One region of the Mycobacterium parmense genome, then DNA from elsewhere that is predicted to be linked to it. Evidence: predicted binding sites of a transcription regulator. Region 1 holds the regulator's gene; the other holds the start of a gene.
What was found. Region 1 encodes LexA, which represses DNA repair genes until DNA is damaged. Its sites were predicted from a motif close to CGAACANNTGTTCG; they were not measured.
Positions count from the first base shown of each region.

Region 2: the regulator LexA is predicted to act here: its motif matches at 1,475-1,488, upstream of ruvC (crossover junction endodeoxyribonuclease RuvC).

Region 1 is NZ_AP022614.1:2,385,978-2,389,379, reverse strand. Features, by position in the region: gene G6N48_RS10720 (LGFP repeat-containing protein) at 1-909, shown strand, start outside; gene lexA (transcriptional repressor LexA) at 933-1,634, opposite strand; gene G6N48_RS10710 (LysM peptidoglycan-binding domain-containing protein) at 1,926-2,423, shown strand; gene nrdR (transcriptional regulator NrdR) at 2,520-2,984, shown strand; gene G6N48_RS10700 (peroxynitrite isomerase) at 3,051-3,402, shown strand, end outside.
Region 2 is NZ_AP022614.1:2,274,635-2,278,036, reverse strand. Features, by position in the region: gene G6N48_RS10110 (DUF4247 domain-containing protein) at 1-209, opposite strand, end outside; gene G6N48_RS10105 (DUF2617 family protein) at 206-706, opposite strand; gene G6N48_RS10100 (DUF4178 domain-containing protein) at 725-1,345, opposite strand; gene ruvC (crossover junction endodeoxyribonuclease RuvC) at 1,506-2,081, shown strand; gene ruvA (Holliday junction branch migration protein RuvA) at 2,078-2,674, shown strand; gene ruvB (Holliday junction branch migration DNA helicase RuvB) at 2,671-3,402, shown strand, end outside.

The DNA of each region.
Region 1 (3,402 bases):
TGGCAATGGTGGTGGTTGCTGGTCGCGGTGCCGTTGGTGGCCCTGGTCGCGGTGTCGGCGTACCTGGCGTTCGGCCGGCGTCGCCATCGTCTCGCCGCCGAGGGGCCCGCCTACGCGCCCGACGACGTCGGCTACGAGCCGGCCGTCGACCAGCCCTGGGACCACCGTGACGCTCAGGCATCCGCCGAGCACTTCGCGGCCGCGCCGGAGCAGCAGTCCGACGCCGGGCCGGGGGCGCGTGTCGGCTGGCGGCGCGGAGCCGAGATGTACGGCGGCGAAACCGCTTCCGACGAAGAGGATTACGGAAGCTACTACGACGTCGAGGGGGAGAACCCCGATGCCGTCGACACCGACTCGATACCCATCGTCTCCGACGACGATCTGTCGCAGGCCGGTTATCCCGAGCCCGAGAGCGCCGAGCAAGGCGACTACGCCGACGAAGGCTACCAGGACGCCGAAATCGCCGAAATCCCTTCCGCGCCAACAACTCCCACGACCCCAGAGGCCCAGCGGCGCCCGGAGGACTTCGAAGACCACCGGGAGTCGTACGACGACACCGCGAGCGCCGACGAGACCGGCGCCGCGGCGGTGGGGGCCGTGGCCGCCGGCATGGCGGCGCGGACCGGGCGGCATGCTGCCGCGGACGAGGAATTCGCCGAAGAGGACTCGGAACACCCTGCGGAACCGGGCCGGGCATCGGCCGGCGCGGAGGCCCCGGCCGGTCGTCCGACCATCCACCTGCCCTTGGACGATCCCTATCAGGTTCCCGACGGATACCCCATCAAGGCGAGCGCGCGCTTCGGCCTGTACTACACGCCGGGCAGCGAGCTGTACCACGACACGCTGCCCGAGCTGTGGCTGGCCAGCGAAGAGGTCGCCCGGGCCAACGGCTTCGTCAAGGCCGATTGAGCCCGTGACCCCGGCCGCGGGGGCTAGATCTTGCGGATCACGGTGACGACCTTGCCGAGCACCACGGCGTCGTTGCCCGGTATGGGGTCGAACGCCGGGTTGTGCGGCATCAACCAAACCTGACCGCCCGCCCGCTTGAAGGTCTTGACGGTGGCCTCGCCGTCGAGCATGGCCGCGACGATGTCGCCGTTGTCGGCGACGTTCTGCTGTCGCACCGCCACCCAGTCGCCGTCGCAGATCGCGGCCTCGACCATCGAGTCGCCGACCACCTTGAGCAGGAACAGCGTGCCTTCGCCGACGAGTTCGCGCGGCAGCGGAAAGACGTCTTCGACGGCTTCCTCGGCGAGGATCGGCCCGCCTGCCGCGATGCGTCCGAGCACCGGCACGAAGATGGGTTCCGGCAGGGCGTCCGAGCCGGCGACGTCGGTGACGGGCGCCGCCACGCCGGTGTCGTCGGCGCCGCGGACGTCGACCGCGCGGGGACGGTTGGGGTCGCGGCGCAGATACCCCTTGCGCTCGAGGGTCCGCAGCTGGTGAGCCACCGAGGAGGTCGACGTCAGGCCTACGGCGTCGCCGATCTCCCTGATGCTCGGCGGGTATCCGCGGCTGGTGACCGACTCGCGGATGACGTTCAGGATGGTGCGCTGCCGTTCGGTGAGGGAAGTGTCCACGGAATGCAACCGGCCGGGCGCGACGGTCGATGAGGTGTCACTGCTGTCGCTCATGGCAATGAATGTAGCCGGAGTACCGCGCAGAATCAAACATGTGTTCGACTGGCGTGTCGCGGCGTTCGCCGGCTTGAAAACGGCGCACCAGCGGCGGAATCACAAGTGTGTAACTTTCGCGCGGTTCGGGTAACCAGGCGGCATGGCAGCGACGACGGCGACGAAGTTGTCGGTGGCGTCGTCTAGCGTTTCGCTCGTCCGACACGCTTCGCTCAAATGTTCGGGAATCGAACACACGAGCGACTATGGTCGAACACACGAGCGAGACCAGGCTTGACCGGAGGAACGCAGATGACCACGATTCACACACTCTCACCGCGGACCAGCAGCGCTCGGCGCCCGGTCAACGGTCCGGTGCAGGGGCTCCGCTACAGCCGGGACGGCCTGGCGGTGTCACGGAGGCCCGGCCCGGCCCGGCCGGCCGGCGCGGCCACCCGCTACCACGGCAGCGGGGTGGCGGTGTCCGTCGCGCCGCATCGTCGCAGGCGGCCCGTCGGGCTGGCGGCGACCGCGGGACTGGCGCTGATCGCCGGGCTGATCACCCTCTGGCTGGGTCTTGTCGGCAACCTCGGTGAGGCGCTCAACGGTGACTCGTCGAGTTCCGCGGCCCCCGTTCCCAATCGGCTCGCCGTCGTGCGCGTCGAGGCGGGGGAGTCCTTGCAGGACGTCGCGCACCGCGTCGCGCCGGACGCCCCGGCGCGCCAGGTGGCCGAGCGGATCCGCGAGCTCAACGATCTGCACTCTCCGGCACTCGCCGCGGGCCAGACCCTGATCGCGCCGGTCGGCTGACAACGGTGGTCCCCGTGACGAGCCGGGCCGGCCGGTGCCCTCGGGTACGCTCGCAGTACTGCGTCACCTGATTGTCGGCACGGCGAAGGAGCGGTCATGCACTGTCCGTTCTGCCGTCACCCCGACTCGCGGGTGATCGACTCGCGGGAAACCGATGAAGGCCAGGCCATCCGGCGCCGCCGGTCGTGTCCGGAGTGCGGACGACGCTTCACCACGGTCGAGACCGCGGTCCTCGCAGTGGTCAAGCGCAGTGGCGTCACCGAACCGTTCAGCCGGGAGAAGGTCATCAGCGGGGTCCGGCGGGCCTGCCAGGGTCGCCAGGTCGACGACGACGCGCTGAACCTGCTGGCCCAACAAGTGGAAGACACCGTGCGCGCGGCGGGCTCGCCGGAGGTTCCCAGCCACGAGGTCGGGTTGGCCATCCTGGGGCCGCTGCGCGACCTCGACGAGGTGGCCTACCTGCGGTTCGCGTCGGTATACCGTTCCTTCTCCTCCGCAGAGGACTTCGAGCGCGAGATCCAGGCGCTGCGCGCGCACCGCGAGGTCTCCGCGCCCGGCTAGGCACGACGGCCCGTCTCCTGCGCAGGCCCGTGGGGCCTGCTGCGTCGCCGGGCTAGCCTGAAACTCATGCCCCCCGACTTGCATCCCGACCTCGCTGCGCTGGCTCCACTGCTTGGGACGTGGTCCGGCCACGGTGCCGGCAAGTATCCGACGATCGAGCCCTTCGACTATTTCGAGGAGGCCGTGTTTTCCCATGTCGGCAAACCGTTTCTGGCCTATTCGCACAAGACGAAGGCGGTGGCCGACGGCAAGCCGCTGCACGCCGAGGCCGGATTCCTGCGCGTGCCGGAGCCGGGGCGTGTCGAGCTGATCCTGGCCCACCCGAGCGGCATCACCGAGATCGACACGGGCACCTATTCGCTCACCGGCGGCGTAATCGAGATCGCCGTGTCCACGACGGCCATCGGCCGGGCCCCGA
Region 2 (3,402 bases), 110 kb from region 1:
GCCTGATAGTCCGCGAGCGTGTCGGCGACGTCGTCGGGCGCACCGGTGCAGACGTAGCGCGTGCCGTTCACGTCGTGTGAGTACTCGCGATAGTGGCTCGCGATGTAGGACGCGATGTCCTTGTTGAGCAACACGATCCCGAACACCAGGCACACGGTCGCGGCGACCGCCAGCCCGGCGGCGATCACGAACAGGCGGTTGCGGCTCACGGGCGCCACCGGCTGGCCGTGCGGACGATGTCGCCGCCCGAGCGCCCCGGATACAGGTGCCAGGTCTGCCACCGCCACCCGCTGCCGTCGGGCTCGGCGGCCAGCGCGGTCAGCGCGGCGTCGTCTCCGGGGAATGTCCCGCCGAGCCACCCCCGGCGCTCGCAGCGCTCGCGCAGGGCGGCCGCGATCCGGCGGAACGCGGCCCGGTCGTAGGTGTCGGTCCGGGATTCGAGAAGGTAGCCGGGTGCGCCGGTGCGCGCCGGCAGGTCGGTGCCCAGCTCGCGGGCAACGCAGGAGACCTGCTCACTGAACCGGCCCGCCGCATGCTCGACGGTGACGACGTGGGAGGCGCCGAGCACCCCGAGCCGCAGCGCGCCGCCGGCCGGGTGAACCAGGCGGGAGGCGGCCAGCGGGGCCGGGGCGGGGGTGTTGAGCGCGAGCCCGAGGTTTTGGCCGCAGACGTCCGTCGGCGTCACGACGAGCTGATGAAGCGGCACCGAGAGGTCCCCCGAGTCCTAGGCCGACGGCGGAGGCGCCGGGTAGACGGTGAGCTCGCCGGTCAACACGGGCTTGCCCGTCGACACTTCCCACGGGGTGTCCGGGGCCCAGCGCTCGAACGAGAGCAGGGCGCTCCCGTCGGCGTCGGCGCAGTCGATGAACTCCATCTCCCCGCCCGCCGGCAGGCCCGTCGTGCCCTCGGTGGTGTAGGAGGCGCGACCGCGCTCCGTCTCGTGGAAGGTCACGCCGTCGACGACGTACGGGCCGCCCGGCTGCAGGTCGAGGCCTTTGCGGCTGACCCACATCGCGAGCTCGAGGCGCCCGTCGTCCTCCTCGACGCTGAACCACAGCGGCTGGTCGCCGCCCTCGAGCAGGTGCTCCCACCACACGAACGGCCCCTCGCGGTAGGTGACGGACCCGCGGACGACGTAGTCGATGCCGCCGTAGCTGACAATCGCGCCGGGGCCGAGTTGCCGCGGGCCGAACTGGGGCATCGCGTTGAACGCCAGCGGGTCTGTGCGCCCGGGCGTCCGGCCCGCCCTCCCGCCGGGTCCCCGCGGCCGCCGCAAAGCGACGACCAGGACCACGACGGACGCGATGAACAGCACGGCGGCGACAACGACCAGCAGCGTCCCCATGCGCACCCTCCGGGTCGGGCAAACAAGCGCCTTAAGATAACAGCATTTTGTGGGCCGGGGGGTCGGGAAAGAAGCGGCCCCGCGGCCGCGTGTCCTGTCCGGCGGCGTCGAGGCGGCCCGTTACGCTATCGAACAGCTGTTCTAGAGGTGGGAGCGGGCAATGCGGGTGATGGGCGTCGACCCCGGGCTGACCCGATGCGGGCTGTCGGTGATCGAGAGCGGTCGCGGGCGCACCGTCGTCGCGCTGGACGTCGACGTGGTGCGCACCCCGTCGGACGCGCCGGTGCCCCTGCGGTTGCTGGCCATCAGCGACGCCGTCGAGCACTGGCTGGCCACGCACCAGCCGGACGTGGTGGCCATCGAGCGGGTGTTCTCCCAGCACAACGTGACGACGGTGATGGGCACCGCGCAGGCCGGCGGCGTGGTCGCGGTGGCGGCCGCCAGGCGCGGCATCGACGTGCACTTCCACACGCCCAGCGAGGTCAAGGCCGCGGTCACCGGCAACGGCGCCGCCGACAAGGCGCAGGTGACCGCGATGGTCACCAAAATCCTTGCGCTGCAGGCTAAACCGACACCGGCCGACGCGGCCGACGCGCTCGCGCTGGCCATCTGCCACTGCTGGCGGGCGCCGATGATCGAGCGGATGGCCGCCGCGCAGGCGCAGGCCGCGCGGCAGCGAAACACCTACCTGGCCAAGGTCGCCCAGGTCGAGGCCAAGCGCGGGGCCGCCCGGTGATCGCCTCGGTGCGCGGCGAGGTGCTCGGCATCGCGCTCGATCACGCGGTGATCGAGGCGGCCGGCGTCGGCTACCGCGTGAACGCGACGCCGTCGACCCTGGCGACGCTGCGAACCGGCACCGAGGCCAGGCTCATCACCGCGATGATCGTGCGCGAGGACTCGATGACGCTCTACGGGTTTCCCGACACCGAGACCCGCGACCTGTTCACGACCCTGCTGTCGGTGTCCGGGGTGGGCCCCCGGCTGGCGATGGCCACGCTGGCCGTGCACGACGCCGCGGCGCTGCGCCAGGCGCTGCACGACGGCGACGTCGCCGCGCTGACCCGGGTGCCCGGCATCGGCAAACGCGGCGCCGAGCGCATGGTGCTGGAACTGCGCGACAAGATCGGTCCCGCGACCGGCGCGGCGCCGGCGAGCGCGGCGACCAACGGCCATGCGGTGCGCGGTCCGGTGGTGGAGGCCCTGGTGGGTCTGGGCTTCGCGGTGAAGCAGGCCGAGGAGGCCACCGACAAGGTGCTGGCCGACGATCGCGACGCCACGACGTCCGGTGCGCTGCGGGCCGCGTTGTCTTTGCTGGGGAAGTCGCGGTGACCGAGGACGACGACGAGGACCCCTACGCCGACCGCGACGTCTCCCCGACGCTGGCCGTCGGCGAGGGCGACGTCGACGGCAGCCTGCGGCCGCGGACCCTGCAGGAGTTCATCGGCCAGCCGCGGGTCCGCGAACAGCTGCAGCTGGTGATCGAGGGCGCCAAGAACCGCGGCGGCACACCCGATCACATCCTGCTGTCCGGCCCGCCGGGGCTGGGCAAGACGTCGCTGGCGATGATCATCGCGGCCGAGCTCGGCTCCTCGCTGCGGGTGACGTCGGGTCCCGCGCTCGAGCGGGCCGGCGACCTGGCCGCGATGCTGTCCAACCTGGTCGAGCACGACGTGCTCTTCATCGACGAGATCCACCGCATCGCCCGGCCCGCCGAGGAGATGCTCTACCTGGCCATGGAGGACTTCCGCGTCGACGTGGTGGTCGGCAAGGGGCCCGGGGCGACGTCGATCCCGCTGGAGGTGGCACCGTTCACGCTGGTCGGCGCCACCACCCGGTCCGGCGCGCTGACCGGCCCGCTGCGCGACCGGTTCGGCTTCACCGCACACATGGACTTCTACGAGCCCGCCGAACTCGAGCGGGTGCTGGCCCGGTCGGCCGGCATCCTGGGCATCGAGGTCGGCGCAGAGGCCGCCGCGGAGATCGCCCGGCGCTCGCGGGGCACCCCGCGGATCGCCAACCGGCTGCTGCGCCGGGTCCGCGACTTCGCCGAGGTGCGC